3 regions of the Herbidospora sp. RD11066 genome follow, and region 1 is predicted to be linked to each of the others. Evidence: riboswitches for the same ligand, from Rfam matches in the RefSeq annotation. Region 1 holds a riboswitch; each other region holds the start of a gene.
The links. Region 1 has a riboswitch for cobalamin ahead of cobN (cobaltochelatase subunit CobN). Riboswitches for the same ligand answer to the same signal wherever they lie in the genome.

Region 1 (6,018 bases):
TGGGCCGCGAACGGATGCGTAGCGTCGATCACCACGTCGACCGGGTGCTCCCAGAGCCACCTCGCCAGCCCCAGCGACCCGCCGAACCCCCCGATCACGACGGCGCCCACGGGCAGGCGGGGCTCCCTGACCCGGCCGGCCAGGGAGGTCACGACCACGTGGTCGGGGTGCAGCCGGGCCGCCAGTTCGCGCGCCTCGGCCGTGCCCCCGAGGATGAAGACGCGTTTCATGCCGGGTAGCGCCGGGGCGTGAACACCACGCCGCCGGACACGCGGGTCGTCGAGGAGCCGATGATCAGCAGGCAGCGCATGTCCACCTCCGCCGGGTCGAGGTCGCCAAGGGTCGTCACCACGATCCTCTCCTGAGGGGTCCCCACCGCCCGGCCGATGACGACGGGCGTGGTCGCCGGACGGTGCTCCAGCATGAGGTCGCGCGCGACGCCCACCTGCCACGTCCGGGTCTTGGACGCCGGGTTGTAGATCGCGAGCACCAGGTCGGCGGCGGCCGCGGCGGAGATCCGCTTGGCGACGACGTCCCATGGCTTGAGCTGGTCCGACAACGAAATCACACAATAGTCGTGCCCCAGCGGAGCCCCGACCCGGGCTGCCACGGCGTGCGCGGCGGTCAGTCCGGGCACCACACGCACCGGCACCTGCGCGAACCTCTCCTGGGTGGCGGCTTCCAGCACGGCGGAGGCCATCGCGAAGACGCCGGGGTCACCCGACGACACCACGGCGACCCGCGATCCGGCCAGCGCGAGCGACAGCGCGTGCTCGGCGCGTTCGGCCTCGACGCGGTTGTCGGTGGCGTGCCGCTTCTGGCGCGGGTTCGGCGGCACCCGGTCGAGGTAGGGGCCGTAGCCGACGAGCTCGTCGGCGGTGGCCAAAGCGTCCTGGGCTTCGGGGGTCAGCCAGAAACGCCCCGCCGGACCGAGGCCGACGACGGCCACCTCGCCGGGGCCCTCGACCCGCGGGTGCTCGGGCAGCGGGAGCGGGGCGCCGACGGGGGAGGGGAGCAGCGCGAGGGAGAAGTAGGGGACCGACTCCGGGTCGACGTCGCGCAGGGGCGCGAGGCGCTGGGCGCCGGTGGTGGCGCGTTCGACGTACCAGGCCTCGTCGAGGCGGCCGGCCTCCTCCAGGGCGGCGCGGACCTTGGCGAACGTCCGGCCCAGCTTCATGATCGCGACCGGGCCCTCGCCGATGCGGGCCACCAGTTCCTCGGCGGGCAGCGTGCCGGGGAGCACGGTCAGCGTCTCGTCGCGTTCGACGAGCGGGCGGCCCAGCGCCGCCGCGGCGCCGCTGATCGAGGTCACGCCCGGGACCACCTCGGTCGGGTAGCTCGCCGCCAGGCGCTTGTGCATGTGCATGTACGACCCGTAGAACAGCGGATCGCCCTCGCACAGGACCACCACGTCGCGGCCCGCGTCGAGGTGGGCGGCGAGCCGGGCGGCGCAGTTCGCGTAGAACTCGTCGAGGGCGCCCTGGTAGCCGCCCGGGTGGTCGGTGGTCTCGGTCGTCACCGGGTAGACCAGGGCCTCCTCGATCTGGCCCTCGCGCAGGTAGGGGGCGGCGACCGAGCGGGCGATGCTGCGGCCGTGCCGGGCGCTGTGGTAGGCGATCACCCCGGCCTCGCCGAGCAGCCGGGCCGCCTTCACGGTCACCAGTTCGGGGTCGCCGGGGCCGAGGCCCACGCCGTAGAGCGTTCCGGTCATCATTCCTCGTCACTGGCGATGGCGTTGAGCGCCGCCGCCGTCATCGCGCTGCCGCCACGGCGACCGCGAACCACCAGAAACTCCAGGTCAGAGGCGGCCAGCGCGTCTTTCGACTCGGCCGCGCCGATGAACCCCACCGGGATCCCGATCACCGCCGCCGGTCGCGGCGCCCCCTCGGCGACCATCTCCAGCAGCCGGAACAGCGCCGTCGGCGCGTTCCCGACCGCCACCACCGCGCCGCCCATCCGCTCGCGCCACAGCTCCAGCGCCGCCGCGCTGCGGGTCGTCCCGAGCTCCGCCGCCAGCGCCGGAACGCGCGGGTCCGCGAGGGTGCACAGAACCTCGTTCTTGTACGGCAACCGCTTCCGCGTCACCCCCGCCGCGACCATGTTGGCGTCGCAGAGGATCGGCGCGCCCGCGTCCAGCGCCTTCCTGGCCGCCGCGACGACCCCGTCCGACCAGGCCATGTCGCCGGGCAGGTCGGTCATGCCGCAGGCGTGGATCATGCGGACCGCGACCCGCGCCACGTCGGGCGGCAGGGCCGACAGGTCGGCCTCGGCGCGGATGGTGGCGAAGGACTGGCGGTAGATCTCGGCGCCGTCCTTGATGTAGGTCACGATGCGCTCCGCTGGTAGCCGGACGGGGTGGCGATCAGGTCGGTGACCTCGCCCCTGGGCCGCCCGCACCTGCGCGCGCAGCCGGACCAGTGGACGGGCACGCCGATGGGCCGGGCGTCCGCCTGCACGTCGCTCAGCGACTTCGCGCAGCCGGGCGAGCCGGTGCAGGCGGTGACGTGGAGCCAGGGGCTGCCGGGGTCGGTGATCAGCCCCTCGGGCAGGCGGGTGCCCGCGGGGACGAGCAGGGTGCGCCAGGGCGTGATCCGCAGCCACTCGGCCTCGGCCAGCACCAGCGCCTGGGCGGCGGTCAGGCGGCCGAGGGGGACCAGGGCGCCGGTCATCGCGCCGAAGTCGCCGACGTAGCCGCTGGTCCGGGGTTCGGGGAAGGTCGCCTTCGGTCCCGGGAAGGTGCCCTCGGGGATACGCCATTCGCCCTCGGAGAGCCGGAGGAAGGTCTGCGCGACGTGGACCGCTGCGTGGATCGCCTCAGTGGGCGGTAGCCGTAAAGAAAGATCGGTGGTTCCGGCGAAGACGGCGAAGTGCTCACCGCGGGACATCAGCACCACGTCGGCGCCGAGACCCGCCACATCCCCGGAGCCGTCGTCGACCGCGAACAGGAACCGCCCGGACAGATCGGCCAGTTCCGGTACGGCGCAGATCGCCTCGTCGAGACCCTTCACCAGCGCGCGGAAAGCGGCGGAACCGGACAGCGGCGAGGCGACGATGTTGCGCACCCGCTCGTGGGAGGCCGACGGCAGCAGCCCCGCCGCCGCGATCGCCTCGGCGAACCCGGCCGGGTCGTCGACCCCTCTGACCTGGATGTTCGCGCGCGAGGTCAGCTCCAGCACGCCCCCGCCGGCGGTCGCGAGGACCGCGAGCTGCGCCCCGGTCAGGTCGCCTCCGGGCAGCCGGACCCGGGCCAGCGGCCCGTCCGCCGCCTGATGGACCTGGAGCGCGCCGGGACAGGCGTCGCGCGAGGAATGTCCGGTAATGGCCACGTCGAGGATGGTAAAGCCCCCCGTGGGTCTTGCAAGCCGGGGGAGTCCCGTAGTCTCATCGGGCGACGGCACAAACGAGGAAGCCGGTGTGAATCCGGCGCGGTCCCGCCACTGTCACCGGGGAGCGAACCCCACCAACGGCCACTGTCACAGGGAAGGCCGGGGTGAGCCCTGATCCGGGAGCCAGGAGACTCGGCCGTCACCTGAACACACGACCCGGGGCGCGGACCCCGAGGGAGGGCTCGCCATGATCGTTTTGCTGTCCACATCGGACACCGACCTCCTGAGCGCCCGCGCGAGCGGCGCCCCCTACCGGTTGGCGAACCCCTCCCGAACCCCCGACCCGACGTCGTTACTCGACGACGCCGACGTGATCGTGGTCCGGTTGCTGGGCGGCCGCCGCGCCTACGAAGAGGGCCTGGACATCCTCCTGGCCGGCGGGAAGCCGGTTGTGGTGCTGGGCGGCGAACAGGCCCCCGACGCGGAGTTGATGGAGCTCTCGACGGTCCCGAGCGGCGTGTGCGCCGAGGCCCACGCCTACCTGGCCCACGGCGGCCCCGCCAACCTGACCGAACTGCACAACTTCCTCAGCGACACCCTGCTCCTGACCGGAAACGGCTTCGCCCCTCCGGCCGCACTGCCGTCGTGGGGCCTTGGCGAGACTGCCGGCCTCAGCGTCACCCCTCCCCATGCATTGCCCGAAATTTCGGCAGATCCGGGTGTTCGGCCCGATCCCGAAAGCCACGTGGCGGAGCCGAGCACGGCGGCAGAAACACGGACAGGGCAAACTGCGGAAGCAGCGGCAAAGGTTGGCGCGCAGGGTGCGGGGGGTCCGGACAGCGCTGCGCGCAGTCCGGAAATTTCAGGACAACCGGTGGTTGGGATCCTCTACTACCGCGCCCATCACGTCGCCGGCAACACCTCTTTCATCCGGACTTTGTCCGAAGCGATTGTCCAAGCCGGTGGACGTCCCCTGCCCGTCTACTGCGCCTCGCTGCGCACCGCCGAGGCCGGGCTGATCGAGACGCTGAGCGAGTGTGACGCGCTGATCGTCACCGTGCTGGCGGCGGGGGGTACCCGGCCCGCGACCGCGCAGGCGGGCGGCGAGGACGAGGCGTGGGACGTCGGCGCGCTGGCCGATCTCGACATCCCGATCCTCCAGGGGCTCTGCCTGACCACCGACCGCGCCACCTGGGAGGCCGCCGACGACGGGCTGTCCCCGCTGGACGCGGCCTCGCAGATCGCCATCCCCGAGTTCGACGGCCGGATCATCACGGTCCCGTTCTCGTTCAAGGAGATCGACCCCGACGGCCTCACCGTCTACGCCGCCGACCCCGAGCGCGCCGCCCGGGTGGCGGGAGTGGCGGTCCGGCACGCCCGGCTGCGCCACATCCCCGTCGAAGAGCGCCGCGTGGCGATCATGCTGTCGGCCTACCCGACCAAGCACTCCCGCATCGGCAACGCCGTCGGCCTGGACACCCCGCGCAGCGTGGTCCGGCTGCTGCGGGCCATGGGCGAGGCCGGGTACAAGATCGGCGACTTCCCCGGCGTGGCCGCCCAGGACGGCGACGCCCTCATCCACGCCCTGATCGCCGCGGGCGGCCAGGACCCCGACTGGCTCACCGACGAGCAACTCGCCGGCAACCCGGTCCGCATCCACAAGGACGTCTACCGGCGGCACTTCGACGGCCTGCCCGCCGACCTCCGCGAGGCGATGGAGCGGCACTGGGGCCCCGCCCCGGGAGAGCTGTTCGTCGACGGCGACGACATCGTGCTCGCCGCCCTCCAGGACGAGAACGTCGTCGTCATGGTCCAGCCGCCGCGCGGCTTCGGCGAGAACCCCATCGCCATCTACCACGACCCCGACCTGCCGCCCAGCCACCACTTCCTGGCCGCCTACCACTGGCTGTCGAACCGGTACGACGCCGTCGTGCACGTCGGCAAGCACGGCAACCTCGAATGGCTCCCCGGCAAGTCGGCCGGCCTGTCGGCCGCCTGCGGCCCCGACGCCGCCCTCGGCGACCTGCCGCTCATCTACCCCTTCCTCGTGAACGACCCGGGCGAGGGCACCCAGGCCAAACGCCGCGCCCACGCCACCCTGGTCGACCACCTCGTGCCCCCGATGGCCCGCGCCGAGACCTACGGCGACATGGCCCGCCTGGAGCAGCTCCTCGACGAGCACGCCTCCATCGCCGCCATGGACCCGGCCAAGCTCCCGGCCGTCCGCGCCCAGATCTGGACGCTCATCCAGGCCGCCCGCCTCGACCACGACCTCGGCCTGGACGACCGCCCCCACGACGCCGAGTTCGACGACTTCCTCCTGCACGTCGACGGCTGGCTGTGCGAGGTCAAGGACGTCCAGATCCGCGACGGCCTGCACGTCCTCGGCCAGGTCCCTTCTGGCGAAGCGAGAATCGACCTGGTCCTCGCGATCCTGCGGGCCAAGCAGATGTGGGCCGGCGACCAGGCGCTCCCCGGCCTGCGCGAGGCCCTGGGCCTGACCGAACACGGCGACGCCCGCGCCGACGTGGACGCGGTCGAGGCCGAGGCGCGCGCCTTGGTCGCGGAGATGGAGGCGGCGGGCTGGGACCCCGGCGCCGTCACGCAGGACGGCCCGGTCGGCGACATCCTCCGGTTCGCCGCCACCGAGATCGTCCCCCGCCTGAACGGCACCGCCGACGAGATCACCAAC
Region 2 (6,018 bases), on a different contig from region 1:
GGAGCTCCCAGGCGGTGCGGAACAGCCGGCGCACGTCGTCCGGCAGCTCGCCCAGGCCCTGCACCGAGCCCTCGGCCTGGCGGATGGCGGTGCGGACGGGCTCCGTCCACAGACCCCGGGTCTTGAGTTCGGCGACGAGGGCGTTGTTGATCTGGAGGAACTCGCCGCTCAGGGTCTCGCGCTTGAACAGGTTGGAGACCTGGGGTTCGACGCACTCGTAGCAGCCCGCGATGGAGGCGATGGTCGCGGTGGGGGCGATGGCGATCAGCAGCGAGTTGCGCAGGCCGTGCTCGGCGATCTTCGCGCGGAGCGCGGTCCACTCGGGGCTGAGGCCGTGCAGGTCGGGCTGGAGTTTTCCGCGCGCGGCCCAGGTCTCCCGGTACGCCGGGTGCGGGCCGTGCTCGGCCGCGAGGTCGGCCGAGGTGTCGAGGGCGGCGAGGTAGATCTCCTCGGAGATCTTCGTGCTGAGCTCGCGGGCCTCAAGGGAGTCGAAGGGGAGCTTCAGGGCGAAGAAGACGTCCTGGAGGCCCATCAGGCCGAGGCCGACCGGGCGCCAGCGGGGGTTGCTCGCCGCGGCCTGCTGGGTCGGGTAGTAGTTGATGTCGATCACGCGGTCGAGGAAGACGACCGCCGTTCTCACGGTCCGGCGCAGCTTGGCCCAGTCGATGCCGCCGTCGGCCAGGTGGGCGGCCAGGTTGACGGAGCCCAGGTTGCAGACCGCGGTCTCCTCGTCGTTGGAGACCTCGATGATCTCGGTGCACAGGTTCGACAGGTGCACCACGTTCTGCGGCTCGGCGGCCTGGTTGCAGGTGCGGTTGGAGACGTCCTTGAAGGTCATCCAGCCGTTGCCGGTCTGGGCCAGGGTGCGCATCATCTTGGCGTACAGGTCGCGGGCGCGGATCTGGCGGACCGCGCGGCCGTCGGCCTCGGCCTTCCGGTAGACCTCGTCGAAGGCGTCGCCCCACAGGTCGGGCAGTTCGGGCAGGTCGTTGGGGTCGAACAGCGACCACGTCTGGTCGGCCTCGACGCGGCGCATGAACTCGTCGGGGATCCAGTTGGCCAGGTTGAGGTTGTGGGTGCGGCGGGCGTCCTCGCCGGTGTTGTCCTTGAGCTCCAGGAACTCCTCGACGTCGGGGTGCCAGGGCTCCAGGTAGACGCACGCGGCGCCCTTGCGGCGGCCGCCCTGGTTCACCGCCGCCACCGAGGCGTCGAGGGTGCGCAGGAACGGGACGATCCCGTTCGAGTGGCCGTTGGTGCCCTTGATCAGGGCGCCCCTCGACCGGACCCGCGACCAGGAGATGCCGATGCCGCCGGCGAACTTCGACAGGTGGGCGACCTGGGCGTACCGGTCGTAGATCGAGCCGAGTTCGTCGCGGGGAGAGTCGACCAGGTAGCACGACGACATCTGGGTGTGCCCGGTGCCCGAGTTGAACAGCGTCGGCGAGCTGGGCAGATAGGCCAGCGACGACATCAGGCGGTAGAGCTCGACCGCTTCCTCGGGGGTCTGGGCGAGGCCGCAGGCGACCCGGAGGAGCCAGAACTGGGGGGTCTCGACGGGCAACCGCGTCTGGGGGTGGCGGAGCAGGTAGCGGTCGTACACGGTTCTGAGACCGAAGTATTCGAAGCGGTGATCGTTGGCCGGGTCGACCACGGCGTCGAGCAGGTCGGCGTGGTCGGCCACGAAGGCGGCGGTGGGGTCGCCGATCAGGCCGAGGGCGTGGCCTTCCTTGATCGACTGGCTGAACGTGTCGGCGTCCACCTCTTTGGTGATGTACGCCGCCAGCAACCGTGCGGCCAGCCGGGAGTACTGCGGCTCCTCGCCGATCATCTCGGCGGCGGTCTGGATCGACAGACGGTCGAGTTCGGCGGTGGTGGCGCCGTCGTACAGGCCGCTGATGGTCCTGGTGGCGACCCGGAGCGGCTCGACGTCGGCGAGCCCGCCGGAACAGCCTTCGACCGCACGCACGATCCTGGTCACGTCGACCGGTTCGAGTGATCCGTCGCGCTTCTTGATGCGCATTCCCGCGCTCGTCCTCTCCTCGCGAACACACCGAGGCGCGCGGGCACGAGGGCACCGGGCGGGGCCGTCCCACGCGGCCTCGGTCCAAAGCGGTTGGCAGGTCTTCGGACTCGCGGGCGTGCTCTGTACGAGCGCCTACCGGCCGTCGCTTCCCAGACCCTCGAAGGATCCAGTGCTCGATGACGGCTTTCGTTCCCACTCACCGCTGCGGGGCAGTCCCGGATTCGCACCGGGTTCCCTCTTGCGACGCCCCACCTGGCCGGTGAGGCGAACCAACGCGTGGGACACCATATATGGGATCGATCTCAGCTGCCACATCAACATCTGGTGCCCGATTGTGCTAGTAGTGACCCCGCCCGAGGGCTCCTGGACGGGTGTGCGCAGGATGGGATGATGGAGTCCGAACGGAAAACCTGCACCGTACGGCTGGTCGGCGGGCCCACCGCGCTGCTGGAGATCGGCGGCCTCCGACTGCTCACCGACCCCTGCTTCGACGGGCCCGGACCGATCGCCAGCGGCACCCGCACCCTCATCAAGACCGCCGGTCCCGCCGTCTCACTGGAGGAACTGGGCGATCTCGACATCGTCCTGCTCTCCCATGACCAGCACGCCGACAACCTCGACCGTTCGGGCCGGGCCCTGCTCGACGAGGTGCCCGAAGTGCTCACCACCCCCGAGGCCGCCGCACGGCTCGGCGAGGACATCACCGGGCTGACGTCCTGGGAGCACCAGACCTTCGAACGCCCCGACGGCGGCTCGTTGCGCATCACGTGGGTGCCCGCCCGGCACGGCCCACCGGGCACGGAAGATCTCACCGGGCCGGTGACGGGCTTCGTGCTGACCGCTTTCGATCTACCCGCGATCTACGTGAGCGGCGACAACGCCGACCTCGAAGCCACCAGGGAGATCACCGAGCGCCTCGGGCCGATGGACGCGGGCCTCTTCTTCGCCGGGGCCGCGCGGACCCCGCTGGTCGACGGCTTCCTGACCTTCACCGCCGAGGAGGTCGTGGAGGCGACGCTGATCATGGGCGCCGAAGTGGTGATCCCCGTCCACATGGACGGCTGGCAGCACTTCACCGAAGGCCCCGGCGACCTGTGGGACGCCTTCGAGAAGTACGAACTCGACGACCGGCTGGTGCTGCTGTCAGCCGGTGATTCCTTCAGTTTCTAGGGTCTTCACGTACGCCCCCACCGCCGCGACGACCGCCCTGCGATGGCGGGCCCGGCGCGCCTCGTCGTGGGGGGCGCCGAGGGTGCGGATGGCGGGCGGGGTGATGCTCCACGCCTGGGCCACGGCCAGGGCGATCATCAGGGCGTCCATGCCGCGCTCGGCGTCGAGGCCCAGCGCCTCGGAGACCTCCCCCGACTTGCCCAGGTGGGCGGCGAGTTCGGCCTCGGAGGCGTCGGGGTGCTCCAGGGTCTTCCACTGGGTCAGCCGCAGCAGGCCGGGATCTTCGGCGAACCGGTCGAACAGCGCCGCCGCGTAGCCCGGCAGGTCGGACGGGGTGAACGGGACGACGTCGGCCAGGACCCGCAGGCGGGCGTCGAGGACGGCGTCGAACAGGGCGTCCTTCGACCCGAAGTAGGCGTAGATGGCCTGCTTGTTGGCCTCCGCCGCCTTGGCGATGCGGTCGACCCGGGCGCCGGCCAGACCGCGTTCGACGAACTCGTCGTAGGCGGCGTCGAGCAGGCGGGCACGGGTCGCGGCGGAGTCGTAGGCCATCACACCTGGATTCTAAACCAACCGGTTGGATTCTATGGTTAACTAAACCATCTGGTTGGTTTAATCCATCGAAGGGATCGATCATGCGCGCAGTGGTGACCGGCGGGGCTTCCGGCATCGGATACGAGACCGCGCTCGGCCTGGCCCGCGCCGGGGCCGAGGTGACCCTCGCGGTCCGGAATCCGGAGAGCGGTCTCGTCGCCGCCGAGCGGATTCGCGAGGCGACCGGGCGGAAGGTGGCGGTCGGGCGGCTCGACCTGGCCGATCTCGGGTCGGTGCGTTCCTTCGCGGACGCCTGGGACGGGCCGCTCGACGTCCTGGTGAACAACGCGGGGATCATGGCGCTGCCGGAGCTCACGCGTACCGGCGACGGGTGGGAGTTGCAGTTCGCCACCAACCACGTCGGGCACGCCGCGCTGGCCATCGGCCTGCGGCCCTCGATCCCCGACGGGGGCAGGATCGTGGTGGTCGCCTCGGCCGCCCACCTGATGTCTCCGGTGCACTTCGACGACGTCCACTTCGAGCGGCGGGCCTACGACCCGTGGCAGGCCTACGCGCAGTCGAAGACGGCCAACGTGCTGTTCGCGGTGGGGGCGGCGCGGCGGTGGCCCGGACTCCTCGTCAACGCCGCGCATCCGGGCGGGATCATGACCAACCTCCAGCGGCACCTCGACGACGCCCAGCTCGACTTCGTCGGCGCGAAGGACGAGCAGGGGAACGTCCTGGAGGTACCGCCCGGGTGGAAGACGCCCGAGCAGGGGGCGTCCACCTCGCTGCTGCTGGCCCTCGGGGAGGTCGAGGTCAGCGGGCGCTACTTCGCCGACGACCAGGAGGTGCCGGTCGGGCCTTCGCTGGCCGATTACGCGGCCGACCCGGTTCTGGCCGACCGGCTCTGGGACGAGACGGCCCGGCTCCTTGGCTAACTTTGACGTTCATTCACCGTCGGCGGCTCACGAACACTTCACCGCGATTGTCGGCAAGCCGTATCCGAATGTCGTCAAATCGCTGTTTGCGCACGTCGCAGGCCCCGAGAAGTGAAACGTCACGGAAAGAAACGGAGAACTCCTCGGTAGTAGCAGAATGTGCCATTTCCAAGAGATATGGGCTGGCACCATGCTCTCTGAGGAACACTGTCCTGAGGAGGAGCACACACCCGTGGCAAAACCCAGAGCCCGCAGGCTGATCACGGCGGCCAGCCTGTCGTCGTTAATGCTCGCGGCATCGCTGAGCGCCCTTCCCGCCGCGAACGCGCTGTCGTCCGACGTCGTCATCTCCGCGGTCTACGGCGGCGGCGGCAACTCGGGCGCGACCATCAAGAACGACTTCATCGAGCTGGCCAACCTCACGGGCAACCCGATCAACGTGTCCGGTTGGAGCGTTCAATACGCCTCGGCCGCCGGTGCCGTCTTCCAGATGACGAACCTCTCGGGCACGATCCCGGCCAACGGCAAGTACCTCGTCCAGCAGGCCGCCGGCGCCGGCGGCAGCCTGAACCTGCCGACCCCCGACGCCACCGGCTCGATCCCGATGTCGGCCACCTCGGGCGTCGTCGCGCTGGTCACCGCGCAGATTCCGCTGGTCGGCTGTGGCATCTCCTGCTCGACCGCTCCGAACGTCAAGGACCTCGTCGGCTACGGCGCCACCGCCAACGTCGAGACCCTCGCGGCCCCCGGCCTCACCAACTCGACGGCCGCCGCCCGCTCCGGCTCGATGATCGACACCGACAACAACTCGGTCGACTTCTCCGCGGGCGTGCCGAAGGCCACCAACACCGCCGGCACCACGGTCACCGCGGGCGACACCGGCGGCCCGACCGACCCGACGCCCGGCACGGTCAGGATCCACGACATCCAGGGCTCCGGCCGGATCTCCCCGATCGTCGGCACGAACGTCACCAACGTGCCCGGCATCGTGACGGCCGTCCGCACCACCGGCAGCTCGCGCGGTTTCTGGTTCCAGGACCCCACGGCCGACGCCGACCCGCTGACCTCCGAGGGCCTGTTCGTCTTCATGGGCACGACCTCTCCGACGGTCGTCCCCGGTGACGGCGTCCTGGTCTCCGGCCGGGTCACCGAGTTCCGTCCGGCCACCGGTTCGCAGGCGCTGACCGAGCTCGGCGGCACCATCGTCACCACCAAGGTGTCGAGCGGCAACACGCTCCCCGCGCCGGTCCCGGTCAGCCTGCCCGCCGTCTACACCAAGTCGGGCGCCCTTGAGGCGCAGCCTCTTGAGCCGTCCTCGTACGTCCTCGACTACTTCGAGGTCCACGAGGG
Region 3 (6,018 bases), on a different contig from region 1:
TGCGCGGCTACGGCATGTGGTGGCAGCGCCGCCCGACCCGCAACGGGGGCGCGAGGTTCGGGCGCCCGGCGCCGCGCGGCAGCCTGCGCGCGCTGACACCGGGGGTTTTGGCGCTGGTGGTCGTGACGACGGTGTTCGTGGGCTACTTCGTGCCGATGGTCGCGGTCAGCCTGGCGGTGTTCCTGGCGGTCGACGTGCTCCTCGAACGGCGCCGGACCACCCGGCCGCCGCTGCTCGCCGACACGCTCGACCCACCCGCGCCGGAGGAGGAGGCCCCGGTCGCCGTCGGCGCCGAGACGCGTTAGAGGAGCTCCCACCTCGGGCCGTCGCCCGCGTCCTGAACGGTCACACCGGCGGTCGCGAGCGCCCGCCTGAGCTCGTCGGCCGCCCGGTAGTCGCCCCTCGCGCGGAGTTCGGCGCGGAGGGCGACGACGGCCGCGACGACGCGGTCTGTGTGCCCCGCCGACGCGCCGAGCTTGGCGATCATCAGCCGGAGGGCGTCGCGGGCCTGCTCGACGCCGCCCTCGTCGGCCTCGGTGTCGGCCGACCACCGGAGGATCTCCGCCTCCAGGTCGAGCACGGCCGCGGCCGCCTCCGGGCCGTCGTAGCCGGCCAGCGCCGAGGTGAAGCGGTCGGCGCAGCCGCTCATCACCTCGGCGAGCGTAACGTCGGCCGCGGTCGCCGGGGGAGCGGGCGGGGAAGCGGCGACGGCGGCGCCGTGGGCGAGGTCGCGCAGCCCGGCCAGGTCGGTGACGGTCCCGGCGGGCAGCCGGGTCTGCACGCCGTGGCGGCGGATGGTCAGGCCGCCCCGGCCGGCCACGGTCACCCGTCCGGTGCCGAGGTCGACGGTGACGGCGGTGTGTTCGTCGAGGCCGAGCACGGAGACGTCGTCGTCGAGCTCGGCCTCCATCAGGGTCAGGCGGCGCTCGCCGAGGTAGCAGTAGCGCGTGTCGTGGGTGCCGCCCTCGGTGTTGTCGTAGTGGGGGATCACGACGGCCCGCAGCCCGAGGGGACCGAGCAGGTCGAGGCCCTCCCGCCAGTGCGGGGGCGCGCCGACCTTGTAGATCTCGTACACGGGAACGGTGGCGACCCCGGCGGTGCACGCGGCGGCGGAGGCGAGCACGGTGACACCTTCGCGGGCCGCCACCCGTGACCGCAGGTCGGCGCCGAGCGGGCCCTCCGACCAGCGGTCGAGCGCGTAGGTCGGGCTGCCGGGGCCGGAGAACACCCAGTCGGCCCCCGCGACGTCGGCGCCGACGGCCACGTCGAGACCGACGCTGCGGGCGAAGTAGTCACGGGCACGGGCCGAGATGTCGGCCGCGTTCTCCTGGAACGCGTAAGGGGTGTCCAGCAGCACCGCCCGGGGCCGCCCACCCAGCGCGCGGGCCGCCGACCGGTGGACCTCGACCATGGTGGGGCTGGTCTCACCCGACCCCATCAGCACGAACAGTCCGGCCATGGTCTCCGCCTCTCGTCCACAACCTGCGATCGGTACGCTGCTGCATATCAGTTGCAACAAGTGGGAGGAAGCTCGTGGGGCTCGTACCGCTGTCAGTGGAGATCCTGGCATTGCGCGCCGACGACCTCGGCTGGCGGTACCGCCGGCTGGAGACCACGTTGCGCGACGGCGAGACCCCCGACCAGGCCGCCCGCCGCCACGCGGAGGTCGCGGCCGGCGACGCGGTCACGGTAGTGCACTCCACGAGCTGGCGCTACGAGGCACACGGGAGGCTGGTGCTGACCTACGCCGTCTGCCCCGACCCCGACCCGGCCTCTCCCGCCGACCTGCTGACCGACTACCGGCTCGCCCGCGGCGAGGCCCCCGCGACACCGACGCCGCAGGACCTTCAGGTGGAGAACGTCGCGGCGCACGCCCTGCGGCACCTGGCGCACCTGCTGCACAGCGATCCCGTGGTGGGGGAGGCGTTCGCGGCCACTCCCTCCGTCGTGCGGGGGCTGCGGCTGCTGCCCACCGAGCTGGTCGCGACATAGTCGTACAATTCGGGAAAGGCGAGCGCGGACTGAGGAAACCGGTGCGAATCCGGCGCGGTCCCGCCACTGTGACCGGTGCGTGAGCACCGGGAGCCAGAGACTCACGCGGTCGCCTCCTCACCAGCCGGGGCGGATCTCCCCGAGAGAGGCCCGTGTGAAGAGGATCACGGTATGCCGGGACTGCTGCTGCGGCAGCGCCCGCAAAGTGCCCCATCTCGACCACGACGAGCAGATCAGGTTGTTGGGCGAGGTCGCCGAGGTCCGCGTGACCGACTGCCTCGACGTGTGCGACCAGGCCAACGTCGTCGTCGTGCAGCCGACGCCGGAGGGCCGCGCCGCCGGAGGGCGGCCGGTGTGGCTCGCCTTCGTCAACGACGAGAACGCGACCGCCGACATCGCGGCGTGGATCAGCGCGGGCGGCCCGGGTCTGGTGCCGTTACCCGCGATCCTCGAACTCCACCGGTTCCGGCCGCCCCGCCGCCGGCCGTAGGGTGGGAGCGCAGTCGGTTCGCCCTGTCAGCCAGGCGGGGAGTCGCAAGAGGGAACCCGGTGTGAATCCGGGACTGCCCCGCAGCGGTGAGTGGGAACGACCGCCGTCAACCAGCACTCGGCCTTGGGGCCGGGGAAGCGACGGCCAGTAGGAACGAGCACGACGCCCACGAGTCCGAAGACCTGCCACTGCCCGCGCGCGGCCGCGCGCGGAAACGTCGATGGCCTCGAGGGCGGGCCGGCGCAGCGGGCGGGCGTGGTTCCGTGCCGTGGCCGTGCCTTCGTTCGAGTGCGATCGGATGTCTTCCGTGACTCGCGAAGGAGAGTTTCGTGACACTCGCCACCGTCTACGGCTACCCACGACAGGGCGCCGACCGGGAACTCAAGAAGGCCGTCGAGGGCTACTGGGCCGGTCGTCTCAGCGCCGGCGACCTGCGCGCCACCGCCGCCACCCTGCGTCGCGCCAACTGGCGCGACATGGTGGAATCGGGTCTGGCCGAGGTTCCCACCGGTGATTTCTCCCTGTACGACCATGTGCTCGACACCACCGTCATGGTCGGCGCCATCCCCGACAGGCACCGCGCCGCCGTGGCGGCCGACGCGCTCGACGGCTACTTCGCCATGGCGCGGGGAACGCAGGACGTCGCGCCGCTGGAGATGACCAAGTGGTTCGACACCAACTATCAGTAGTTGGTGCACAAAGGCAACAAGGACTTCGAGGGCCAGAGACTAGGCACCGAGCGGTCCAGGTTAGGCGTTTGTGTCGTTGACCAGCACCACTACATGAACCTCGGGCAGTCTTCCCGTTTGGCGAGATGTCTGCAAGATCGGTAGGGAGCACACGGCCGCGAGGATTTTCACTACAGGGTCAAGGCGGCCCGCCTGCGGCGTGCCGCGCGCTTGGCGGTCGCGGTCCGCGCTGCGGCTCTTCGGCCGGTCACGGACCGCGCCGCCGCGCAAATCATGTTCGGGGCCATACTGACGTGACATCGGTACGTCACCTGTTCACGAGAACAAGTCCATCAAACCCAATGGTCAAATTAGGGCCAGGGGATCCAATCGGCGATTTTATTGGTAGCAATTCCAACCAAAATTACCCCGACGAGGCCAGCGAGCCATTTGATTGCAGGTATTCTATATTTCTTTATCGCCCACTCAAGAAGGGCACTTCCTCGCTTGCGGGGCAGGACTTGCACAAGAGTAAAAGCGATCGAATGTTGCAGCATTCGATAACCTAACCCCAAGATCATTATAGCCGATGCAGCACTTGCGATGACGAGAAATGAACGAGAAACATTGTTTTCGGCGTTCTCTTGAATAAAAAAGGAGACGAGCATCATTGGGGCAAGGGATAGGAGTATCCAAATTGGCGCACGCCATCCACCCATTCGATCAACATAACCAATCATCATTTCCTGGAAAACTAGCTGAGTAACTCCGAGTACCTTTGCTTGGTCGTTTCCGTTGACGTTAACCAGAAGTCCAGGTATTCGCTGGCGAGCAACTACGAGTCCAGATATTCCCTGCGGGCTCGATGCTACTTCGACCCGAAGAGAGAAAATTTCCTCAAGTGTTGCACCTTCCAATCTTTGATTTAGTGAATCAATGTTTGATATCACTTCCTGCTGTCCACTGGTCCACGATATCCAGGCGCGCACGATCGATATCTGCTCGACGCCGATTGCCTGAGGCAGTGACCTGATGGCCACCATCAACTCATCGAGCGTCCCCTTCCAACATTCGATGCCCGCAGCCGCCAAGAAGCTTCCTTGGTTCATCGCAACTATGCGAGGTGTGTGGCTGTATGCGCCGCTGCTCCACTTCGCCTGCCTGGCGGTTGACACTAAAGTCCCCCCTTTTGTCCTACGGTGCCCATAATCTACGCATTTTGATTAGGTGACGTATATACATCGGGTGAAGTACGAATACTACCAGCACCACGCCTGCCGCAATAACCGCTTTGATGATGGGATTTATCAATGATGTGATTAATAAAGGAATTGAGAGGATGCTTATTGCCAAACCGGGCACGATAAACATCATTGCTTTCTCGAACCAGTTTGACAGCTCTCCTTCGATGCCAGTTCCGGGGGGATATGGTAGCCCTTTGCGTGCTAAGGGGGTCACGCCAAAGATTCGACCTTCTAGGATTACTCTGTTAGCTAATCCTGCAACAAGGAGCTGGATCTCTATCATGTCTCCCGGGTTAAGCAATAGTGGCGCAATTCTGGCGCGGTCTCTCTCGATGGAGAGTTCTGGATTCAAATCTGGAGGCCTGATGCTCGTGATCGATGCTGAGACAATCTCTTCGGCGCCCAATGCGCGGACGGCGAGCTCTGTATTGAAATTCTCTGGAGAGAATGGTTTATCGCCGGTGTTGACGATGCGAATAACTGTCACTGATGCATCAGGTATGGGCTTGCCATTGTATGTGACATCAAGGCGGGATGCTACCGCTCTTGGCACTACCGAAGTGTTGTTCACCACCACATACTCAAGGCGAGATTTTCCGCGCTGACTCCTATAGGTTAAATAGGCAATAGCGAGTGCTGCCGGTGCGATTATTGCCGTCACCCAAGCTGCCGCCGCTTCCAATTTGAAACCTCCCAGGCTTCATAGCAAGCATGGCTAGCTCGCCATTAGCTCACTTGTGCAAGTCATCATCCTGCACCCAAAGCCCACAATGGGTCTACTGTTGCGGTTGCCCCCGCCGCCCGATTGTTCGTGGCCCTCTGTCGGCGTCAACGCCGTCTGTGCAGGTTGGGCATAAGGCCGGGGTGTACGTCGTCAGTGAACGGACACGCGAAGACGACATTGACCCCTCGGTCGGGCCACTGATGTTGGCAGCTATTGGGGGCAGCGGAGAGGACTGGACCGTCTGATGGCCCGGGCGCATCAGCGGCAATCCCAAGGACTATCGCGCTTCGCCGCGTAGCAGGCGATCCCACACAGCCTTAGCGTCCCTGACGGCCCAGCGGTACGTCTCTGCGACCTTCGGTTTCGGCTCGCTCTGGATCGTCTTGCGGATGAAGGCCCGCCCACCCGCATGGAGCAGCTCATAGACAGTGGCGCGGCAATCGCACGTCCACGCCATGGCCCGCACCCGATCAGCCCCCGCAGTCGGCGCGTACCACTCAAGCCGCATGTGATCTTTCTGCACGACCGCATAGTGAGGGCTCATGCAGCCGATCAAGTCGTCTAAAGATCCCATCGCCGGAGCCGGTTCACCGCGTACCGTCGGCGGCCCAGTCGACGAGCCGCACGGCTACAGATTGCGGCTCCGCAACGGGAACCCGTGAGACCTCCCAGCCAGCCCGCCGCCGCGTGATCGCGAACCACGACGAGCCATCTCCGAGGCTCACGGTGACGATCGCAAGCTGCCCGCGCTGCCCGTAGACGTCGAGCTCGACCCCTCTTTCCTCGGAGGCCGTCCAAGCCTGCCCCAGCCTCAGCGCGATACGCCGAACGAGACGAACACGAAGGCCATGCGCCGCCAGGGGCGCACCGAGTGCGCGCAAGGTCCGGCTGCGCCGCTCC

Region 2: linked by a shared signal. The riboswitch ahead of ACYQ78_RS14255 (ribonucleoside-diphosphate reductase subunit alpha) and the one ahead of cobN (cobaltochelatase subunit CobN) in region 1 are both predicted to bind cobalamin.
Region 3: linked by a shared signal. The riboswitch ahead of ACYQ78_RS29405 (hypothetical protein) and the one ahead of cobN (cobaltochelatase subunit CobN) in region 1 are both predicted to bind cobalamin.

What each region holds. Positions count from the first base shown of each region.
Region 1 covers NZ_BAAGDO010000010.1:229,420-235,437, forward strand. Annotated here, with positions in the region: gene ACYQ78_RS32410 (cobalt-precorrin-6A reductase) at 1-230, opposite strand, end outside; gene ACYQ78_RS32415 (precorrin-2 C(20)-methyltransferase) at 227-1,711, opposite strand; gene ACYQ78_RS32420 (precorrin-8X methylmutase) at 1,711-2,331, opposite strand; gene ACYQ78_RS32425 (hypothetical protein) at 2,325-3,326, opposite strand; cobalamin riboswitch at 3,376-3,541, shown strand; gene cobN (cobaltochelatase subunit CobN) at 3,574-6,018, shown strand, end outside.
Region 2 covers NZ_BAAGDO010000003.1:589,202-595,219, forward strand. Annotated here, with positions in the region: gene ACYQ78_RS14255 (ribonucleoside-diphosphate reductase subunit alpha) at 1-2,020, opposite strand, end outside; cobalamin riboswitch at 2,099-2,312, opposite strand; gene ACYQ78_RS14260 (MBL fold metallo-hydrolase) at 2,414-3,193, shown strand; gene ACYQ78_RS14265 (TetR/AcrR family transcriptional regulator) at 3,167-3,745, opposite strand; gene ACYQ78_RS14270 (SDR family NAD(P)-dependent oxidoreductase) at 3,829-4,668, shown strand; gene ACYQ78_RS14275 (lamin tail domain-containing protein) at 4,901-6,018, shown strand, end outside.
Region 3 covers NZ_BAAGDO010000008.1:438,328-444,345, forward strand. Annotated here, with positions in the region: gene ACYQ78_RS29390 (PepSY-associated TM helix domain-containing protein) at 1-305, shown strand, start outside; gene ACYQ78_RS29395 (hypothetical protein) at 302-1,459, opposite strand; gene ACYQ78_RS29400 (hypothetical protein) at 1,534-1,992, shown strand; cobalamin riboswitch at 1,973-2,115, shown strand; gene ACYQ78_RS29405 (hypothetical protein) at 2,147-2,482, shown strand; cobalamin riboswitch at 2,479-2,686, shown strand; gene ACYQ78_RS29410 (hypothetical protein) at 2,812-3,171, shown strand; gene ACYQ78_RS29415 (hypothetical protein) at 3,522-4,259, opposite strand; gene ACYQ78_RS29420 (hypothetical protein) at 4,345-5,076, opposite strand; gene ACYQ78_RS29425 (hypothetical protein) at 5,706-6,018, opposite strand, start outside.